Regions from separate parts of the Kitasatospora sp. NPDC034023 genome, predicted to be linked through region 1. Evidence: riboswitches for the same ligand, from Rfam matches in the RefSeq annotation. Region 1 holds a riboswitch; each other region holds the start of a gene.
What was found. A riboswitch is a leader RNA that binds a small molecule or an ion and turns the genes downstream of it on or off. The one in region 1 is predicted to bind S-adenosylmethionine.

Region 1 (7,177 bases):
AGGATCAGAAGTCCATGTCACCGCCCGGCATGCCGCCGCCGGCGGCCGCGGCGGCCTTCTCCGGCTTGTCGGCGATGACGGCCTCGGTGGTGAGGAACAGCGCCGCGATGGAGGCGGCGTTCTGCAGCGCGGAGCGGGTGACCTTGGCCGGGTCGATGATGCCCTCGGCGATCAGGTCGACGTAGGTGTTGGTGGCGGCGTTCAGGCCGTGGCCGGCGGGGAGGTTGCGCACCTTCTCCACCACGACACCACCCTCGAGGCCGGCGTTGGTCGCGATCTGCTTGATCGGGGCCTCGAGCGCGACCTTGACGATGTTGGCACCGGTGGCCTCGTCGCCCTCCAGCTCCAGCTTGTCGAAGGCGACACCGGCCTGCAGCAGCGCGACGCCACCACCGGCGACGATGCCCTCCTCGACGGCGGCCTTGGCGTTGCGGACGGCGTCCTCGATGCGGTGCTTGCGCTCCTTGAGCTCCACCTCGGTGGCCGCGCCGGCCTTGATGACGGCCACGCCGCCGGCCAGCTTGGCGAGGCGCTCCTGGAGCTTCTCGCGGTCGTAGTCCGAGTCGCTGTTCTCGATCTCGGCGCGGATCTGGTTCACGCGGCCCGCGACCTGCTCGCTGTCGCCGCCACCGTCGACGATGGTGGTCTCGTCCTTGGTGATGACCACCTTGCGGGCGGTGCCCAGCAGGTCGATGCCGGCGTTCTCCAGCTTGAGGCCGACCTCCTCGGAGATCACGGTGCCACCGGTGAGGATGGCGATGTCGCCGAGCATGGCCTTGCGGCGGTCGCCGAAGCCCGGGGCCTTGACGGCGACGGACTTGAAGGTGCCGCGGATCTTGTTCACGACCAGGGTCGACAGGGCCTCGCCCTCGACGTCCTCGGCGATGATGACGAGCGGCTTGCCGCTCTGCATGACCTTCTCCAGCAGCGGGAGCAGGTCCTTGACCGAGCCGATCTTGGAGTTGGCGATGAGGATGTACGGGTCCTCGAACGTCGCCTCCATGCGCTCCAGGTCGGTGGCGAAGTAGGCGGAGATGTAGCCCTTGTCGAAGCGCATGCCCTCGGTGAGCTCGAGCTCCAGACCGAAGGTGTTGCTCTCCTCGACGGTGATGACGCCTTCCTTGCCGACCTTGTCCATGGCCTCGGCGATGAGCTCGCCGATCTGGGTGTCGGCGGCCGAGATGGAGGCGGTGGAGGCGATCTGCTCCTTGGTCTCCACGTCCTTGGCCTGGGCCAGCAGCTGGTCGGAGACGGCGGCGACGGCCTTCTCGATACCGCGCTTCAGGGCCATCGGGTTGGCGCCGGCGGCGACGTTGCGCAGACCCTCGCGGACGAGCGCCTGGGCGAGCACGGTGGCGGTGGTGGTGCCGTCACCCGCGACGTCGTCCGTCTTCTTGGCGACCTCCTTGACGAGCTCCGCACCGATCTTCTCGTACGGGTCCTCGAGCTCGATCTCCTTGGCGATGGAGACACCGTCGTTGGTGATCGTGGGGGCGCCCCACTTCTTCTCCAGCACGACGTTGCGGCCCTTGGGGCCGAGCGTGACCTTCACGGCGTCGGCGAGCTGGTTCATGCCACGCTCAAGGCCGCGGCGAGCTTCCTCATCAAAGGCGATGATCTTGGCCATCAGAAGTGGTCCTCCGGGACACGGTCGACTGCTCGGACCAAGGGGTGCCCGCGACGGACGGCCCTGGTGTGCGGGGGTCTTTTCCCCTACCGCTCCCGGGGGCCTCACCGACCCGGTCCGCTGTCACTCTCACACTGTGAGTGCTAACGCCAATGATTAGCACTCACGGTGGTCGAGTGCAAGCCCAATCGGCAACCCGCGAGCCGCCGCCGTGGACGCCCGGGGACGCCGACGGGCCCGTGCGACGCGTGTCGCACGGGCCCGTCGAGAAGCGAGTGGTCACCAGCCGTAGGGCCGCGCCGAGCTCCTGGGGTCGGAAGGGGTCAGACCGCGGCGCGGACCATGTCCGCCTGCGGGCCCTTCTGTCCCTGAGAGATCTCGAACTCGACCCGCTGGCCCTCCTCGAGGGTGCGGTAGCCGTCCATCTGGATCGCGCTGTAGTGGACGAAGACGTCCGCACCACCGTCGACCGCGATGAAGCCGTAGCCCTTCTCCGCGTTGAACCACTTGACGGTGCCCTGAGCCATTCCGAACTCCCCTAGTGCTGTGCTGGCCCTTCACGTGCCCGCAGGTCGCGGGCCCGGATTGGTTTGAAGGCCGGCCCGGGGAACCCCCCCTGGGCGCAGCCGTGCACGCCGCAACCCTCCGCACGGGACGCCCAACGGCCTCCGGTGAGCGGGTGATTGCGTCGACCGCCGCTGAATGTATCCGGACCGACGCCCTCTGCAACAGGGTCAGCCGCCGGTAATTCCGCTGAAGCGTCAAGGGACAGCACGGGCTGAATCGGGAAGATCTCGGCATTTAACGCCGGACATAGCGGACGAATTACCCAAATGCCCGCGGCAATTCTGACATCCGCCTGACATGTTTCACGAGCCGGTCTCACCGGCCGGACGCCGCCCCGGCGGAACACCGCGGGTGGCCGCAAGGGAACCCCTGTTCCCAGCCGAGCGACACTCTACTCCGACTCGACTCGAAAATATTCCAGCCGGAATGCAACCGGCCGCCCGCGCATACGGAAAGCGGAATTCCGTACGGGCGGGCGGCCGAATAGCCGGCGTCACGGCTCAGCAGCCGCCGGCCACCGCTGGGATGATCGAGACGCTGGCGCCGTCCTTGATCTCGGTCGCCAGGCCCTCGGCGAAGCGCACGTCGTCGTCGTTCACGTAGACGTTGACGAAACGGCGCAGCTTGCCGGCGTCGTCCAGGATGCGGGCGGAGATGCCCGCGTGGTTCTGCTCCAGGTCGGCGATGACCTCGGCCAGGGTGACGCCCTCGGCGGTCACCTCGGCGGCGCCGCCGGTGTAGGTGCGCAGGATGGTGGGGATGCGGACGTTGGCGCTCATGGCTCTCCTTGCGGGTGGGGCCTCACGGGGGCGGAGGTGGTTCAGGCGGACACGAGGCCGGCGGCGCGGAAGGAGTCCAGCGTCGGGCGGATGACGGCGGTCATCCCGGCGTCGGAGACGGCGTCCAGGGTCTTCAGGCCGTCGCCGGTGTTGATCGCGACGGTCTCCTTGGCCGGATCCAGCCGTCCGGTCTCGACCAGCTTCTTCAGCACGCCGACGGTCACCCCGCCCGCGGTCTCGGCGAAGATTCCCTCGGTCCGCGCCAGCAGCCGGATCGCCGCCACGACCTCGGCGTCCGTGACGTCCTCCACCGCCCCGCCCGTCCGGCGGGCGATGTCCAGCACGTACGGGCCGTCGGCCGGGTTGCCGATCGCCAGCGACTTGGCGATGGTGTCCGGCTTGACCGGCTTGATCACGTCCCGGCCGGCCTTGAAGGCGGCCGACACCGGCGAGCAGCCCTCCGCCTGGGCGCCGAAGATCCGGTACGGCCGGTCCTCGACCAGGCCGAGCTTGATCAGCTCCTGCAGCCCCTTGTCGATCTTCGTCAGCTGCGATCCCGAGGCGATCGGGATCACGATCTGCTCCGGCAGCCGCCAGCCGAGCTGCTCGCAGATCTCGTACGCCAGCGTCTTGGAGCCCTCGCCGTAGTACGGCCGCAGGTTGACGTTGACGAAGCCCCAGCCCTCGCCGGCCGGGTCGCCGATCAGCTCCGAGCAGAAGCGGTTCACGTCGTCGTAGTTGCCCTCGATGCCGACCAGCTCGCCGCCGTACACCCCGGCCATGACGACCTTGCCCTGCTCCAGGTCGTGCGGGATGAACACGCAGGACCGGAACCCGGCCCGGGCGGCCGCCGCGCCCACCGCGCCGGCCAGGTTGCCGGTGGAGGAGCAGGACAGCGTCGTGTAGCCGAACGCCCGCGCGGCCTCGATGGCGCAGGCCACCACGCGGTCCTTGAAGGAGTGGGTCGGGTTCCCGGAGTCGTCCTTGATGTGCAGCTGGGCGGTGAAGCCGAGCTCCCGGCCCAGGTTGTCCGCCTTCACCAGCGGGGTCCAGCCCGGGTTCAGGTTGGGCTTGGAAGCCACGTCGGCCGGCACCGGCAGCAGCGGCGCGTAGCGCCAGACGGAGGCCGGACCGGCCTCGATCCGCTTGCGCAGCTCCTCGGCGCCCTCGCTGCCGAATTCGTAGGCGATCTCCAGCGGGCCGAAGCACTCCAGGCACGCGAAGTCGGGACCGAGCGGGAATCGGGTGCCGCACTCCCGACAGGACAGCGCGACGGCGGGGCCGAGGTCCACGGAAACAGGTGCGACAGTGTCGATAGCCATGATGGCGAGGCCTCTCTCCTCATCTTCCCCGCGGCGCGGACGCGCCACAGGCCGGAATTGGCACCTGTCCCGCCGGGGCCTGTCGAGAACAGCCGCGCGAGAAGGTTGCCGGGACGTCAACGGGCCGTTCCCTCAGTCCCTCTGGATGAGCTTGTGAAATTGTGGTGGTACTCAGCGGCGACCCCGGCGTGCGAAGGTCCGGCCGCTGTACGAAGACTGTATCCGAAGGCGTCAATCCTGAACGGGACCGTCCGCCACGCGAGATGAGCCGTCCCACCCCACCCGCCGAGGAGACTTCCGTGCCCGCCGAACCGACTCCCGAGCTGCTTCCGCAGGCGGCGTCCTGGCTGCGCCGCCGCTCCTGGAGCGCGGCCGACCGGCCGGTGCGCACCCTCCTCGCGGCCAAGGAACGCACCGGGCGCACGGTCAGCGTCGTCCTCCCCGCCCTGGACGAGGAGGCCACCGTCGGCGACATCGTCCGCACCGTCCGCCGCGAGCTGATGGAACGCCTCCCGCTCGTCGACGAACTCGTCGTGGTCGACTCCGGCTCCTCCGACGCCACCGCCGCCGTCGCCGCCGAGGCCGGCGCCCGGGTCGAGCACCGCGACGCCATCCTGCCCCGGCTGCCCGCCGCCGCCGGCAAGGGCGAGGTGCTCTGGCGCTCGCTGCTGGTCACCCGCGGCGACATCGTCTGCTTCGTGGACGCCGACCTGCGCGAGTTCGATCCGGCCTTCGTCTCCGGCATCGTCGGCCCCCTGCTGACCGACGAGTCCATCCAACTGGTCAAGGCCATGTACGACCGTCCTCTCGAGACGGAATCCGGTGCCGTCGTCCCGGCCGGCGGCGGCCGCGTCACCGAACTCGTCGCCCGCCCCCTGCTCAACCTCCACTGGCCGGAACTCGCCGGTTTCGTCCAGCCCCTCGGCGGCGAGTACGCGGCCCGCCGCTCACTGCTCGAACGACTGCCCTTCCCCACCGGTTACGGCGTCGAACTCGGCCTGCTGGTCGACGCGTTGGAGCTGGTCGGCCTGGACGCCCTGGCCCAGGTGGACGTCGGCGTCCGGCACCACCGCCACCAGGACGGCCAGGCCCTCGGCCGGATGGCCGCCACCATCTACCGCACCGCCCTCGAACGCCTCGACCGCGCCCACCGGCTCAAGGCCTCCGCCGACCTCCTCCTCCCGCAGCTCACCCAGTTCACCCGCGACCCGCAGACCCGCGCCTTCACCGCCCACACCCACCCGGTGACCGCCCTGGAGCGCCCCCCGATGCACACCGTCCCCGAATACGCGATCCGCCACTGACCGAGGGCGGCCCCGGGTGAACTGAGGACGGGCCCCGGGTTTGCCGCGCCTGACCCACGGCAACATGCCAACCATGGGCGATCTCACGACCGAACGTTCGAGTGCGACCGGCACCGCCCCCGTCCTGGTGGCATCCAACCGGGGACCGGTGTCGTTCAGCACCGCCGACGACGGCACGCTGACCCTGCGGCGCGGCGGCGGGGGCCTGGTCTCCGGCCTCTCCGCGATCGACGACCCGAACGCGGTCTGGGTCTGCGCCGCCCTGGGGGAGGCGGACCGCAGAGCCGCCGAGCAAGCCCCCCGCGGCCGCCTCGACCTGGCCGGCCACGACGTCGGCGGGCAGGCCGTCCGGATGCTGGCCATCGACCCCGAGACTTTCGCCCGCGCCTACAACGGCGTCGCCAACTCCACCCTCTGGTTCGTCCACCACCTGCTCTACGCGACCCCCACCGCGCCCTCCTTCGACGCCGCCTTCCGCACCGAATGGGCCGCCTACCGGGCCTACAACGCCGCCTTCGCCGAGGCCCTGGCCGCCGAAGCCGCCCCGAACGCCGCGGTCCTGGTCCAGGACTACCACCTCTCCCTCACCCCGGCCCTGCTCCGCGCAGCCCGCCCCGACCTGCGGATCGGCCACTTCTCGCACACCCCCTGGGCCCCACCCGAGTACTACCGGCTGCTCCCGGACGACGTCGCCCGCGCCGTCCTCACCGGCATCCTGGGCGCCGACCGGGCCGGCTTCCTCACCGAGCGCTGGGCCCGCGCCTTCGCCGCCTGCTGCGCGGACCTCCTCGATGCCACCGTCGACCACGAGGCACTCACCGTCACCCTCGACGGCCGCACCACCCGCCTCGGCGTGCACGCCCTCGGCGCCGACGCCGACTTCCTGCGCGAACGCTCGCACCGCCCCGACGTCGACGAACGCCTCGCCGCCCTGCGCGAAGCCGTCGGCGACCGCCGCACCATCGTCCGGGTCGACCGCACCGAGCTGAGCAAGAACATCGTCCGCGGCTTCCAGGCCTACCGGCACCTGCTCCGCACCCGCCCCGAGTGGCACGACCGGGTGGTCCACATCGCGTTCGCCTACCCGTCCCGGACCGACCTGGCCGAGTACCGGAACTACACGGCCGCCGTCCAGGACCTCGCGGAAGAGATCAACGACGAGTTCGCCACCCCCACCTGGCAGCCGCTGATCCTGCACGTCAACGACGACTTCCCGCGTTCCCTCGCCGCCTACCGTCTGGCCGACGTGGCCCTGGTCAACCCCATCCGGGACGGCATGAACCTGGTGGCCAAGGAAGTCCCGGTGGTCTCCGACCGCGGCTGTGCCCTGGTCCTCTCCCGGGAGGCGGGCGCCCACGCGGAGCTCGCCGACGACGCCCTGACGGTCAACCCGTACGACGTCATCGCCACCGCCGACGCCCTGCACACCGCCCTCACCATGCCCGAGGAGGAGCGCGCCGACCGCACCAAGCGCCTCGCGGCGGCGGCCACCGCGCTCCCCCCGCAGCAGTGGTTCCTCGACCAGCTCAACGCGCTGGCCCCGCTCAAGTCCCAGTGAGGGCCTCGCCCAGCGCCCCC
Region 2 (7,177 bases), on a different contig from region 1:
GTTGCCGATGTACATCGCGACGTGGTGCATGTCGGGGCCGTAGATGACCAGGTCGCCCGGCTGAGCCGCCGCCAGTCCGGGCACCGCGGTGCCGTAGTGGCCCTGCTCCTGCGAGGTGCGCGGCAGCGAGACGCCGGCCTGGCCGTACGACCAGACCATCAGGCCCGAGCAGTCGAAGGTGCTCGACCCGGTGGCGCCCCACACGTACGGCGAGCCCTGCTTGCTCATCGCCTTGGCGAGGGCCACGGCCGCGTAGCCACTGGCCGGCGGCAGGCTGCTCAGGTCGACCCGGTCGCTGCCGCGCGAGGCCCGGTCGTCCTGCGCCTGCTGGGCCTTCAGCGCGGTGCGCTCGGCGGCGCTCAGCGAGTTCATCAGGTCCTGGGCGGCCTTCAGCTTGGTGTTGACGTCCGCCTTGGCCTGGTTCAGGTCCTTGGTGGTGGTGTCGAGCGAGGCCAGCACGGCGGCCGCCTCGGTCTTCTCCTGGTCCAGCCGCCGCTGCTGGTCCAGCAGCCCCTTGAGCGCCTCCGCCTGGGTGGTGCTGGCCTGCTGGACGGTGGAGGCCTTCTCCAGGTAGCCGGACGGGTCGGAGGAGAGCATCAGCTGGACGGACGGGTCGATGCCGCCGGTGCGGTACTGCTCGCCCGCCACCTCGGCCAGGCCGGCCTGCAGCTGGGTCATCTGCTCCTGGCCGCGGGCCACCTGGTCCTGCAGCTGGTCGGCCTGCTTGCGCAGCTGCGTGGCCCGCTCCGTGGCGCCGTTGTACTTCTCTGCCGCCTGCTCCTGCTCTTGCTGGAGTTGGTCGATCTGCGCCTTGACGTCCGTTTTGTTCGGCTGCGGCGCGGCGTGCGCGGCTACCTGGGCGGAGAGTGCGACCGCGGTCGCAGCGGCCGCGGTGAGCACGGAGACCCGCGCGCGGCTCGGCTGCTTGGGACGGCGGTGGGAGGCCAAGGGACCGGCTCCTTCTTCCAACGGACTCACCCGATTGGATGAGATTCCGGAAAATAGGTTTGACGCCAGACCCTAGTGCGGATCTATCCGCTTTGCCACTCCCCCGAAGGCGTGAACTCTGTTTCCCACACCGACTTCACCGGACCCGCACACCACCACGGACCCAAGGCTGACCAGGAGTCATCCTACGCGGCCCGCGCTCAGGGCCGGGCCAGCCGGTTCAGCAGCAGCACCGAGGCGACCGGGCGCGCGCCCGCCTTCCGCACGCCCTCCGCGACCTCCCGGTCGGCGGAGACCACCACCACCGGACGGCCCTGCGGCTCGGCCCGCACCAGACGGCGAATCAGCTCGTCCGCGGTCTCCCCGGTCCGGCTGAACCGTACCCGGACCCCGCGCGGCGGTGCCATGATCACCGGAACGTCCAGGTCCTGCCCGTCGAACACACAGGTGACCTCCGCCTGGGTGCGCTGGGCCAGCATCGCCAGCCCGCCCAGCAACCGGATCCGCTGCTGCTCCAGCGGCAGCGTCGGATAGCCGGTCTTGGTCACGTTGTAGCCGTCCACCACCAGGTGCACCTGCGGGATCGCCAGCAGCTGGTCCAGCAGCGCCGGGTCGTCCTCGGCCAGCCCGCGCCGCGCCACGTCGTGCGGCGAGGCCGCCCCCGGCACCACCGCCTCCACCAGGTCCGCCGGGCGGATCTGGGAGACCGGCAGCGCCAGCTCCCGCTGCAGCCCCTGGGCCGACTGCAGCACGGTGTCCAGCAGCAGCCGCAGCCGCATGTCCTCGACGCTGCGCCCCTCGCGAGCCGACCGGCGGCCCTGCTCGGCGGCGTTCTCCAGCTCGGAGACCCGGTGCTTGAGCCGCCGCGCCTCGGTCTCGGCCGCACTGCGCTCGGCCGCGCCCTGCGCCTTCGCGGCCTCCAGCTCCCCGGCCAGGCGGCGCGCCTCGGCCTGCGCCCGGCGGGTGTCACTCTCCAGCGACCGCACCTTCTTGCGCAGCGACTCGGCCTCCCGCCGGACGCCCTCGAACTCCGCGCGCTGCCGCTCCAGGTCCGCCCGTGCGGCGGCCCGCACCTCGGCCAGCTCGGCCTGCAGCTTCTCCGCGAGCCGGGCCGCCTCCGCGGCCGCGTCCTCGGCGCCTGCCCGCTCGACCTCCTCGCCGACCTCGGCGACCAGCCGGCTCCAGCCCGCCGAACGCACCAGGTAGGCGGCGGCGGCGACGTCCATCGGATCGGCGGCGCCCGGGACACTGCCCGACTCCAGCGCCCTCACCAGGTCCGGCTGCCCCAGCCGCAGCCGCTCCGCTATCCGCACCCGGAACGCCGGCTCCGCCTCCAGCGCGGCCGCCAGCGCGGTGGCCGCGTACTTGGCGCGCCGCGCGGGGGTGAACTTCACGTACTGACGCAGGCTCTGCGGGAGCTCGCCCGGCGGCAGTCCGCCCAGCGCGTCCGAGGCCAGCCCGACCACGCGTCGGCGCACCCCCTCGGGCAGCGGCCGGTCCAGCTTCTCGGCGACGTGCTCCGACCCGGGCTCAGCGGACTCGGAGGGCTCAGGGGACTCAGAGGTGTCAGGGGTGTCTGGAGTGTCTGGGGTGTCTGGGGTGTCGGGCGCAGCGCTCTCCGCCGGTCCCGTCCCGGCGTCCGGCACCTGCTCCTGCGCAGCGGGCCGAAGCCCCTGCGCTTCGCCGGGCTCCTTCGCTGCGTCCACCACGTCCTCGGCTCCGATCCTGTTTCCGGCGGGGTACGGCCGCGACCGCCCCCTGTCGTCACGCTCCGTGCGTCTTGTCTGTATTGTCCCGTGCGGCGGACGGGCGCGCGGCGCACCGCCCACCACACCGGCGGGGATCAGCCCTGCTCGGTCGGGGCCTCCGCGCCCTCGGCACCCGGGCGGGCCACCAGCTCGACCTGGTCCACGGCGTTGCACCAGCGGCAGCGCACCGACTCGATGGTCTCGCTCAGCACCTCGGTCTCCTCGACCTTGGAGTCGCCGGCCAGGTCGAAGTGCAGGAACTCGGTGACCCGCGCGCTGCGGGTGACATCGAACCGGGTGAGGTTGCCGCACAGCGTGCAGCGCCAGCGCGTCTCGGCGGTCAGGGCGGGGACGGTCATCGGGGGGTCCTCTCGGGTGGTCCCTGCGTGGGCCAGGCGCTCCCCCCGGAGCCCCGGCATCGGCGGCGGGAGGCGGGATTGCCCGCCCCAAGCCTATTGCCTGGGGCAACCATCGCGACCACCGGTCAGCGGAATAGCGGGGCTAGTCCACCTGCCGTAAACCGCCGTGTCACCTGCGGCGCCCGGAGGGATGCTTGGCCGCATGGCGCTCGCGGCCCCCGACCACACCGCCGAGCGGGGCGGCCGGCCGGAGGCGGCCGCCCCGGCGGTCACCTACGCCCTGATCGCGGTCAACACCCTGGTCTTCCTGCTCGGCCCGGCCGCCGGACTCAATCCGCTGTACGGCACCGGCCAGGCCCGGGTCTGCGCGGAGCAGCGGTACGAGCAGCGCTGGGGCGCCGTCCCGGCCGAACTGCTGACCGGGCGGCCGCTGACCGCCGCGCAGTTGACGGAGGCCCCCGACCCGGTCCCCGGCTGCCCGGCCGCCCCGACCCCGGGCAAGCACCCGGCGCTGTCCGCCCTCACCGGCCTCTTCCTGCACGCCGGCTGGCTGCACCTGCTGGGCAACCTGCTCTTCCTCCACGTCTTCGGCCCGGCCGTCGAACGGCGGCTGGGCCGGGCCCGGTACGCCGTCTTCTACCTGGCGGCCGGCAGCCTGGCCACGTACGGCTTCGCGCTCGCCGAGGCGCACGCGCCGGATTCCACCCGGGTGCTCATCGGAGCGTCCGGCGCGATCTCGGCCGTCCTGGGCGCCTATCTGCGCCTGCACCCGCGCGCCCGGGTGACCACCCTCGTCCCGCTGTTGTTCTTCCTGCCGCTGCGCTTCCCGGCCTGGCTGGTGCTCGGCCTCTGGTTCGCCCTGCAGTGGTGGTCGGTGCATTCGGCGGGCCCGGGGGTGGCCTACCTGGTCCACGTGATCGGCTTCTCGGCCGGCTTCCTCTACACCTGCACGGTGGTTCGCCACCCCTCGCGACGACCCGGCTGACGCCCGATACGCTGGCGGCACCCCACAAAGGAGCCCGAACAGTGATCACCGCCATCGTCCTGATCAAGACCAGTGTCGACCGCATCCCGGAGATCGCCGAGGCCATCGCCGCCATCGAGGGCGTCAGCGAGGTCTACTCGGTGACCGGCGGATACGACCTGGTGGCGATGGTCCGGGTGCGCCGCCACGACGACCTGGCCGAGGTCATCCCGGGCCGGCTCAACAAGGTCCCGGGCGTGGCCCACACCGAGACCCAGATCGCCTTCCGCACCTACTCCCAGCACGACCTGGAAGCCGCCTTCGCCCTCGGCCTGGACGAGTAGCGGGGCCGGGGCCTCAGCCCTCCCGGCGGGTGTCCACGACGCAACGCCCGCCCTCGTTGCGGTAGTTCCAGGCCGCGCCGTCCGTGACCAGCTCCCGAACGGCGGTCAGGAAGCGGTCGATGTGCTCGTCCGGCGTCCCGGCGCCGAAACTCACCCGGATCGCGTTCAGGCTGCGCTCGCCCGGCAGCGAGGGCTCCGGCGCACCGCACTCCGACGGCGGGGTGTCCTCGTCACCGAGCAGGGTCCGCACCAGCGGGTGGGCGCAGAACAGGCCGTCGCGCACCCCGATGCCGTACTCGGCGGACAGCGCGGCCGAGAAGTGCGAGCTGTTCCAGCCCCGGACGACGAAGGACAGCACGCCCACCCGGGCGGAGCCGGCGCCGAACAGGTTCAGCACCTTGACCTGGGGGATCCGCGCCAGCCCCGCGGTCAGCCGGTCGACCAGCTGCCGCTCGCGGGCCTCCAGCGCGTCGAAGCCGGCCTCGCTCAGCGCCCGGCAGGCCGAGGCGATCGCGTAGGCGCCGATGACGTTCGGCGAACCGGCCTCGTGCCGGGCCGGGCCGGTGTGCCACTGCACGGCCACCGAGCCGTCCGTCTCCCGGGCCACCGTGCGGGTCGCTCCGCCGCCGGCCAGGTACGGCTCGGCCGCGTCCAGCCAGTCCGCCCGGCCGGCCAGCACCCCGGCGCCGAACGGCGCGTAGATCTTGTGGCCGGAGAAGGCGATCCAGTCGACGTCCAGCTCGCGCACCGAGACCCGGTGGTGCGGGGCCAGCTGGGCGGCGTCCAGCACCACCCGGGCGCCGTGCCGGTGCGCGGTCTCGGTCAGCTCGGCGACCGGCCACAGCTCGCCGGTCACGTTGGAGGCGCCGGTGACGCAGAGCAGCTTGGGCCCCTCGGGCGCCTCGGTGAGCGCGGCGTCCAGGGCGGCCACCGCCTCGGCCCGCGAGCGCGGCGCGCGCAGGTAGGTGACGCCCAGTCCGGCGTGCGCCCAGGGCAGCAGCGAGGCGTGGTGCTCGGTCTCGAAGGCGAACACCCGGGTGCCGGCCGGAACGGCGCCGGCGAGCAGGTTGAGCGAGTCGGTGGTGGCCCGGGTGAAGACCACCTGGTCGCCCTCGCGCAGGTCGAGGAACTCGGCGACGGTGCGGCGGCTCTGCTCGAAGAGGTCGGTGGACAGCTGCGAGAGGTACCCGGCCCCGCGGTGCACGCTGCCGTAGTACGGCGCGTAGGCGGCGACGTCGTCCCACACCCGCTGCAGCGCCGGCGCGCTGGCCGCGTAGTCGAGCGCCGCGTAGCCGACCTTGTCACCGCTGGCGAGCGGGACCTGGACGTCGGCGCCGAGGACCGCGAGGGGGGTGCCGATCTCGGTGGCGATTTCGGTGGAGAGAGACATGAGGATGCACTCCTTCGGGGGTATGGGACCCCGGGAGTGCCAAATCGTCGGGCGTCCGCGCTTGCCGCACGGACGGTTTGCCGTGGCGACCCGGTCCTCACCCAGGGCACCCCGCCACGGACGGAGGGTTGCCGGACAGCAAGCTGGGGCTTTGGCGCTGTCACTCATGACCTGCCGAAGACTCTAGGTCGGGTCCAGCGGGTGGTCAAACGGGCATCCACCATCCGGACAGCCGGGGAGCCCGCGCCGGCGTACCGGCGCGGGCTCCCAACTACCGCTTCAGCTCCGGCTGGTGGCCTCCGACCAGCGCCGCAGCAGGTCCTGCGCGGCGCCCGAGTCGATGGCCTCCGCCGCCCGCGCCATGCCCGCCGCGAGCTGCTCCGCCAGCGGCGCGTCGCCCAGGTCGAGCGCGACCAGCGCCGCCGCCGTGTTCAGCAGGACGGCGTCCCGCACCGGCCCGCGCTCGCCCGCCAGCAGCCGGCGCGCGACCTCGGCGTTGTAGGCGGGGTCCCCGCCGCGCAGCGTCTCGATGCCGACCAGTTCGATGCCGACCTCCCGCGGGTCGAAGGAGGTCTCGGTGACCACCCCGTCGCGCACCACCCACACCCGCGAGGTGGTGGTGATGGTCAGCTCGTCCAGCCCGTCGTCGCCGCGGAAGACCAGCGCCGTCGAGCCGCGCCGGGCGAGCACGCCGGCGATCAGCCCGGCCAGCCGGGTGTCGAAGCAGCCGATGGCGTGGGAGGTGACCTTGGCCGGGTTGGTCAGCGGGCCGAGGATGTTGAAGGCCGTCGGCACCCCGAGGTCGCGCCGGGCGGTGGCGGCGTGCCGCATCGAGGGGTGGAACTTCGCCGCGAAGCAGAAGGTGAGTCCGACCTCCTCGGCGACCTGGGCGACCCGCCGGGCGGAGAGGTCCAGCGCCACGCCGAGCTTCGCCAGCACGTCCGAGGACCCGGTGGACGAGGAGGCGGCCCGGTTGCCGTGCTTGACCACCTTGGCGCCGGCGGCCGCCGCGACGATCGCCGACATCGTGGAGATGTTGACGGTCTTCGCCCGGTCGCCGCCGGTGCCGACGATGTCCACCGCCGGGCCGGGGATCTCCAGCGGTTCGGCGTGCGCGTACATCGCGTCCACCAGACCGGTGACCTCGTCGACCGTCTCGCCCTTGGCCCGCAGCGCGATCATGAAGCCGGCCACCTGGGCGGGGGACGCCTCGCCGCTCATGATCCGGTCCATCGCCCACGCGGTGGACGAGCGGTCGAGGTCCTCCCCCCGCAACAGCGCCGCCAGGATGTCCGGCCAGGAGCGGACCACCTGCGCGGGGTCGCTACCGCCGTTCGCAGGGTTCACGTTCACCATGGCTGACTCCAGCTGTTGTCGGTTCCCCCGCTCCGGGGGACGTCCGTACGGTTGGGAGCCAGCCTATC
Region 3 (7,177 bases), on a different contig from region 1:
GCGGCGGCGTCCTCGTTCACGGACTGGTTGAGCAGGCCCCGGATTCCGGCCCGGAACCGGTCGAGATCCGGGATCCGCACCGGGCCGTTCTCGCCGGTGCCGACCACCAGGACCTCGTCGCTCACGATCCGGATCGTCGCCGAGCGGGCGTCGGTTGCCGTGCTGTCGGCCGCGTCGCCCGCGCCCGCGCCCGCGCCGGTGTCGGTGTCGTCGTGCCGACTCGGCGGTTCGGCGAGCGAGTCGTACGCTTCGCCGTTGATCGCGATCTCCCGCCCGTCCACGGGGTCGTCGGACGCCGCGACCGGGCCGCTGATCACCAGCCGCTGCAGCTGGCGCTTGCGGTAGTAGACGCGCGCGGTGCACCGGATCTCCCGCTCCTGGGCGCCGACCGTCACCGGGAAGACGGCCTCGCTGGAGGCGCCCCGCCGGGGCAGGAAGACCTCCACGGGCTCGTGGAGGAGTGCCTGGTCCCGCTCCTCGTCGAAGGCGACCGTGAGGCGCGCCGCCCCGCCCCGGAACTCCAGGCCCTGCTCGGGGAACGCGGACGCCATCTGGTGCCACTCGGCGCTGTGCGGACCCACCCGGAGGTGGATCTCGTTCACCGCGCCGGCGTGGAAGGCGTGCAGGAGCCGGTTGCCCGTCTGCTGGTCGCTGACGAGTGCCTGGAGGTAGCGGTCGTTGGTCACGCCGGGCGCCGCTCCGGCCTGGCGGACCTCCCGGACGGCGTCGGCCACGACCCCGCCGAGTCGCATCCCGTTGAACCGGACGCCTGCGGCCGCGCGGCGGATCCGGTCGGTGAGGGCCGCGAGCGGCGGCCGCCGGTCGGAGAGACGGAGGTCGTCCGCCGCTTGCCCGCCGAGGCCACCGGCGTACGGCTCGGCCGAGCCACCGGCCGGCAGCTCGGCCGGCTCGACCGGGGGTGGCGGCACCGCGGGGGCCGGGGGTGGCTCGACCGCGGCCGCCAGGCCCTCGGCCACCGCGTGGTGCTCGGCGAGCCCGGGGTGGGCCACCGTCAGCCAGGAGCCGGCGCGGCCGGCCGCCTCGTCCAGGGCGAGGTTCTCGGAGAGATGGCGGACGAACCGGTCGAGCCAGTCGACCGCGCCGGTCGCCGAGAGGTCCGCGACGACCCAGCCGGAGGCGTCGAGCCTGCGCGCGGCCGCGTCGAGTTGGGCCAGCTGGTGCGGGTCGGGCGGCTGTGGGGCGCACCAGGCCAGGCAGACGGCGCTGAGGCCGCCGCCGGCCGTCAGCGCGTCGAGCTCGGCGGCGCCGGAGACGGCCAGCACGTCGCAGTCCCCGTCCTGCTCGCCGAGGGTGTACACGTCGATGACCGGAGCTACCTCCGCGTCGTGGTCCAGCACGGCGAACAGGCCCTCGGCGGCCTCCGTCGTGACGGCGCAGAGGTGCAGCGGCCACTGCCAGCGGGGCTCCGGCTCCAGGGTGTCGTCCGCGATGAAGACCGCGCCGACCGCGGGACGGGCCTCGGCCAGGCGCGTCGCCAGCGCGTGCCGGCTCCGGTGGGGCACCCCGTACAGAGTGAGTCGCACCGGTCCGGCCGCGCTGCCCGCGGCCTCGAACCAGCTGTAGCCCAGTTTCACCTGCAGCCGGCTGTCCTCCGCGAGCCGCGACAGGAGGTCGGGGGACCAGTGCCACTGCCACGGTTGCGCGGAGTCCGGCAGGTCGCCTGGGTCGACGAAGTCGTCGTAGCCCCGCGATCCCGCCCCGGCCGCGACCGGCGGGTCCAGCACACCCGCGACGGCGAGGGCCTCCGGGGCGATGGAGCGGATCTCGTTCAGCTGTGTCATGGGAGACCTCTGGAGTGTCTCCGGGGGGAGGTCGGCCACCGCTCAGGCCGGAACTCCCGACTCCTCCACTCTCCCACGAATCGGGCCCACCGGGGGGCCCGCCGGGGAAGGCCCGGCCGGCGGGCCGCCCGCCGCTGCCTGCGCGTGAGGGGTGGGGGTTTGACGTGCTGCCCGGGGAGTCTTGTATGGTTCTTCGCGAATCATCCAGAGGGGTGGAGGGACCGGCCCTACGAAGCCCCGGCAACTCCCCGGTCGACCCGGCGTCCGAAGTACGCGCCGTGCCGTCCGGGATCAGTGCCAACTCCGGCCTGTCGCCACTGTGGCGCGGGAAAGATGAGGAGACACGGTGCTCTCTGTGCTGTCCTTCGCCCGGGCGCTTCCCGCCCCGGCCCTTTCGCGTACCCGTCTCGTGCCCGGCGCAGGCAATCGGCCGACTTCCTCTCCGGCCTGTCCTCGCTGACCACCCCCGCTCCCCGCCCGGAGCCTCCGTGAGCAGCGCCGACCCGCCGCTCACGGGATTTGAGACGGAGTACCCATTCCATGGACAACACGAGCGGCGTCGGTGTGCTCGACAAGGTCACCTCGATCCTCGCCACCCTGGAGGCCGGTCCCGCCACCCTGGCCGGACTCGTCGCCGCCACCGGCCTGGCGCGGCCCACCGCCCACCGGATCGCGGTGGCACTCGAACACCACCGCCTGGTCACCAGGGACATGCAGGGCCGCTTCATCCTCGGCCCGCGCGTCTCCGAGCTGTCGGCGGCCGCCGGCGAGGACCGCCTGCTGGCCGCCGCCGGCTCGGTCCTGACCCACCTGCGCGACGTCACCGGCGAGAGCGCCCAGCTCTACCGCAGACAGGGCGAGGTCCGGATCTGCGTGGCCGCCGCCGAGCGGCTCTCCGGCCTGCGCGACACCGTTCCGGTGGGCATCACCCTCCCCATGAAGGTCGGCTCCGCCGCCCAGGTCCTGCTCGCCTGGGAGGAACCCGAACGCCTCCACCGCGGCCTGCAGGGCGCCCGCTTCACCGCCACCGCCCTCAGCGGCGTACGGCGCCGCGGCTGGGCCCAGTCCATCGGCGAACGTGAACTCGGGGTCGCCTCCGTGTCCGCGCCCGTCCGCGGCCCGTCCAACCGGGTCGTCGCCGCGGTCTCGGTCTCCGGCCCGATCGAACGGCTCACCCGCCACCCCGGTGCCCAGCTCTCCCAGGCCGTCACCGAGGCGGCGCACCGCCTGACCGAAGCGCTACGCCACTCCTGACCGGGTTCGTCGGCCGCTCCTCCTCGCCCCGCTCCTCCCCGTCCCTCCCGCCGCCTCTCCCGCCGTCCGGCTCACGCTCGAGGCTGCAGGACGGGGAGGGAGGGGCGGGGGATCCGGCTGATCACCGAGCCGATCAGGGTGCCGATCGACACCCCGAACACCGCCGACACGGCCGCCAGCACCGGCTGCGCGCCGTTGCCGACCTCGATCTGCGCGGTGTTCAACAGGCCGAAGGAGCCCGGCACCACGATCCAGAACGCCGGAAGGTAGAGCACCTGCCAGAGCGGACCGCCCGGCACCCAGTGCACCAGGGTGGCCGCGACCGCGGCGGAGACCGCCCCGGCCAGGCCGCCGATCGCCGCGCCGTGCACCGATCCCACCACCACCTGGACGGTGACGCTGACCGCGATCACCGCGACGATCCACGGGATCGCCGAGGGCGGCGTGTTGACGTTGACCACCACCCCGGCCACGGCGATCGCCAGACCCAGCCCGATCACCCACCAACTCGGCTTGGCCACCTGCACATTGGCCAGCGCCGTGGCCGGCATGCCGATCGCGCTCGCGGCCGCCGCCACCCCGGCGAGGAACAGCGCCAGCTGCACCGCGCCGGACACCAGCCGGGCCGTACCCGCGCTGGCCGCACCCGCGGCGATCTCCGACAACCCGGTGACCAGCAGCCCGCCCGGCAGCAGGATCGCCAGCGTGGCCACGATCGTCCGCAACGAGCCGTCCAGTAGAGAGGCCCGCGCCAGCGACAGGACCAGCAGTGCGACCAGGAACCCGGCCGTGACGGGCAGCAGCGGCCGCAGGTACGGCAACCGCCGTGCGAGCACGGTCAGCCCCGCCACGACCAACGATCCGAGCCCGGCCGCCAGCACGTTCGCCGCGACCGGTTGCAGGAAGAGGCAGACCCCCACCCCGACCGGCAGCGCACCGAGGTCCGCCACCCACGCCGGCCAGCGGGCCGGCGCCCGCCGGATCCCGTCCAGCTCGGCGAGCGCCCGGGGCCCGTCGAGCTCACCCGCGCGCAGCCGGTGCACCAGATGGAGGACGGCGGCCGTCTGCTCGAACCGCAGCGCGGCGCCGACCGGCTGGAACCGGGTGGCCTCGTCCGCGCCCAGGGCGACGAACAGTCCGTTGGTCAGGGCCGCGACCCGCGCCTGCGGAGCCCCCAGCGCCCGCCCCAGCCCGCGGAGCTCCTCCTCGACCTCATGGACGGGCAGACCGCCGCCCAACAGGGCCTCACCCAGTTCGAGCAGCAGACGCAGGAGCGGGTCGGGCGGGGCGCCGGCGCCCTGGACCGATGGAGACTTGCTAGACATGGCAGGTATCGTCCCATCCCGCCCGGTTCGGTCCGCCTGTGCCCCGGTCTGTTCGCTTCCCCGGCGATCACCGCCCGGCCGGGCGCGCGCCGACCCCGGCGGACTCCCGCGCCTCGGCCACCACGTGCACCTCGTGGACGGCGTTCCGGTCCCCGGTGAGCGGCTGGACCCGCCCGGCGGAGTCGGTGGCCCGGCAGCGGACGCGGTGCGGGCCCGGGGCGAGGTCGCACCGCAGGCGGAAGCGCTGCCAGGTGGGGTCGGGGCCGCGCCCGTCCAGGGCGGCGGGCTGCCAGTCGGCGTCGTCCACGGCGACCTCGACGGCCGTCACCTCGGTGGAACTCCAGGCGTAGCCCGCCACTTCACAGCTCCCGGCCGGAACGGACTGCCCGTCCCGCAGGGTGAGCAGCTTGCTGCTGACGTCCTTCTCGCGGACCGGCCGAGCCTCGCTCTCGCCGGGCAGCGTGCGGACGTACAGGCGGGTGGTGAAGAGGTGCTCGGGGCGGTCGGCGGCCAGCACGATCCTGGTCAGCCACTTGACCGAGTTGGTGCCGAACATCCGCGGCGCCACCGCCCGCAGCGGGTACCCGTGGTCGGGGGGCAGCGGCTCGCCGTTCATGGTGTGCGCGAGGAACACCTCGGAGCCCGCCTGGTCGAGGGGCAGGTCCTTGAGGTAGTTCACGCCGCTCTCGCCCGCGAAGGCGCCGTGGTCGGCGCCCTCCAGCCAGACGTGCCGGGCCTCCGGGCGCGGACCGGCGAGGTCCAGTACGGCGGCGAGCGGGATGCCGACCCACTCCACGTTGGTGACGGCGCGGGTCGGCACGTCGGGGCGCAGCGGGTTGCCGAAGCACTCGTGGACGGCGGTGAAGCGGGTCTGCGGCAGGCCCCGGAGCGCGTGCAGGTCGAGCCGCAGGGGCCGCTCGACCAGGCCCTCGACGGTGAGCGAGAAGGTCGCCGCCTCGAGCCGCGGGTGCGGCCCGAGGTGGTTGCGGATGAAGACGTCCTCGACCGGGGTGATGAAGAGGTCGGGCGCCTCCGGGTCTGTCCTGAACATGCGTCACACTCTCGGATCGGCAGCGTTGTCACCGGGACCGACCGTACAAGGAGGGACTGACAGTCGGGCGGGATGTGAGGCCGGGGTGAAGGTCGCGGGTGGGGCCGGTGATCGATCGTTGATCGGGCGTAGACGGCGAGCCTGGAGCATCGGGAACCGGAGGGAACCGGTTCGGAGGCCACAGCCTGACCACCGGGGCTCGTACGGCCGAACCACGGGCCGCGCGGGTGCCCAGTGCTGCTGCCGCCGCCGGCCCGACCTCAGGAGCAGTCCGGACCACGAAGGGCAGACGAGGCATGGACGGCGGGCAATCGGTGCAAGCGGTGAGAACGGCGGCGGGCTTCGGCGAGCTGCTGCGGCTACGGCGCGAGCGGATCGGGCTGACGCAGCAGTGCCTGGCCGACCACGCGACCCTCAGTGTGCGGGCGATCCGGGACATGGAGAGCGGCCGGGTGCGCCGGCCCCGCAACGAGACCGTCCGGCTGCTGGCGGACGCGCTGCGGCTGGAAGGCCGCAGCCGGACGGACTTCGAGGAGGCCGCCCGCCGGCACCCGCTCGTCGCCGAGTCGGTGGCCGAGCCGGCCGCCCCGCCGGTGCCGCGCGGGGCGATCGTCGGCCGGGAGATGGAGACCGAGGTACTGGCCGACGCCTTCGCCGTGCACGGGGACCGGCTGGTCTCGCTGGTGGGACTCGGCGGGGTGGGCAAGACCCGGCTCGCGCTGGAGGTGGCCCGCCGGCTGCACCTGTCCGCCCGCTGGTCGGTGCGGTGGGTGGACTGCGGCGGCGGCCCGCAGCCCTGGCGCGGCCTGCTGGAGGACATCGTCCGGCACATCGGCGACCGGCCCGCCCTGCTGGTGCTGGACGGCGCCGACGGCGGGGTGGACGCCGGGCACTTGGACGGGCTGTTCCACCACTGCCCCGGGCTGCGGGTGCTGATCACCGCCCGGGAGGCCCGGCCGCTGCCCGGAGGCCAGGTCATCCCGCTCGCGCCGCTGCCCGTCCCGGCCCCCGAACTCGACACCGATCCGGAGGCGTTGGCGCAGGTCGGCGCCGTCCGGCTGCTGCTCTCGCACCTGTGCCGGCTGCGCCCCGGCTACACCCTGGAGCGCTCCGAGGCGCCAGCCGTCGCCGAGCTCTGCCGCCACCTGGACGGCCTGCCGGGCGCGTTGGAGCGCGCGGCGGGGTGGGCGCTGGTGCAGTCCACGGCCCAGCTGGTGGCCCGGCTGGGGGCCGTCCCGTTCACGCTCGCGGCGCCGCCGCTGGTGTTCGGCGCGCGCGGTGACGTGCGGGACGAGGTGGAGCCGGCCATCCGGACACTGTCGGAGCGTCAGCGCGCCCTGCTGGCGGTGCTCGTGGACGAGCCCGGGGACTGGTCGGGGGAGGACGCGGCGGCGCGCAGCGGCTGGGCGCTGCAGACCTGCCTGGCGACGGTGCACGAACTGCTGTCCCGCGGGCTGATCCGCAGTGTGCCCGCCCGTGACGGCGTGCGCTTCACGGTGCTGAACCTGTGCCGGCGCCTCGTCCGGGAGGAGCCCGGACTCCGGCTTCCGACGGCCGGGGACGTCCCACTGCTGGCCGTCGCGGGCTGAACCGCCGTGAGCCGGCGGGCTGAACCGCCCTGGGCTGAACCGCCATGGGCCGGCGGGCTGACGATGCGGTGACTCCCCGGCCGGGCATCCGCCGGCGTCGATTCTGCCGCTTTTTGCCGCCCGAGCTGCCGCTTGCCGGGCCCCGTCGTTCCTAAC

Region 2: linked by a shared signal. The riboswitch ahead of ACZ52R_RS03235 (aminotransferase class V-fold PLP-dependent enzyme) and the one ahead of thrC (threonine synthase) in region 1 are both predicted to bind S-adenosylmethionine.
Region 3: linked by a shared signal. The riboswitch ahead of ACZ52R_RS15855 (IclR family transcriptional regulator) and the one ahead of thrC (threonine synthase) in region 1 are both predicted to bind S-adenosylmethionine.

Annotation. Positions count from the first base shown of each region.
Region 1 is NZ_JBVIRY010000004.1:402,414-409,590, forward strand. It holds gene groL (chaperonin GroEL) at 5-1,627, opposite strand; gene ACZ52R_RS08955 (cold-shock protein) at 1,951-2,154, opposite strand; gene ACZ52R_RS08960 (MoaD/ThiS family protein) at 2,695-2,973, opposite strand; gene thrC (threonine synthase) at 3,015-4,295, opposite strand; SAM riboswitch class I at 4,312-4,447, opposite strand; gene ACZ52R_RS08970 (glucosyl-3-phosphoglycerate synthase) at 4,619-5,599, shown strand; gene ACZ52R_RS08975 (alpha,alpha-trehalose-phosphate synthase (UDP-forming)) at 5,673-7,157, shown strand; gene otsB (trehalose-phosphatase) at 7,144-7,177, opposite strand, start outside.
Region 2 is NZ_JBVIRY010000002.1:77,374-84,550, forward strand. It holds gene ACZ52R_RS03210 (C40 family peptidase) at 1-948, opposite strand, end outside; gene ACZ52R_RS03215 (NYN domain-containing protein) at 1,149-2,450, opposite strand; gene ACZ52R_RS03220 (hypothetical protein) at 2,792-3,055, opposite strand; gene ACZ52R_RS03225 (rhomboid family intramembrane serine protease) at 3,258-4,040, shown strand; gene ACZ52R_RS03230 (Lrp/AsnC ligand binding domain-containing protein) at 4,082-4,363, shown strand; gene ACZ52R_RS03235 (aminotransferase class V-fold PLP-dependent enzyme) at 4,377-5,753, opposite strand; SAM riboswitch class IV at 5,806-5,925, opposite strand; gene trpD (anthranilate phosphoribosyltransferase) at 6,033-7,109, opposite strand.
Region 3 is NZ_JBVIRY010000009.1:142,038-149,214, forward strand. It holds gene ACZ52R_RS15850 (hypothetical protein) at 1-1,802, opposite strand, end outside; SAM riboswitch class I at 2,000-2,142, shown strand; gene ACZ52R_RS15855 (IclR family transcriptional regulator) at 2,343-3,056, shown strand; gene ACZ52R_RS15860 (threonine/serine exporter family protein) at 3,128-4,381, opposite strand; gene ACZ52R_RS15865 (molybdopterin-dependent oxidoreductase) at 4,449-5,432, opposite strand; gene ACZ52R_RS15870 (helix-turn-helix domain-containing protein) at 5,747-7,021, shown strand.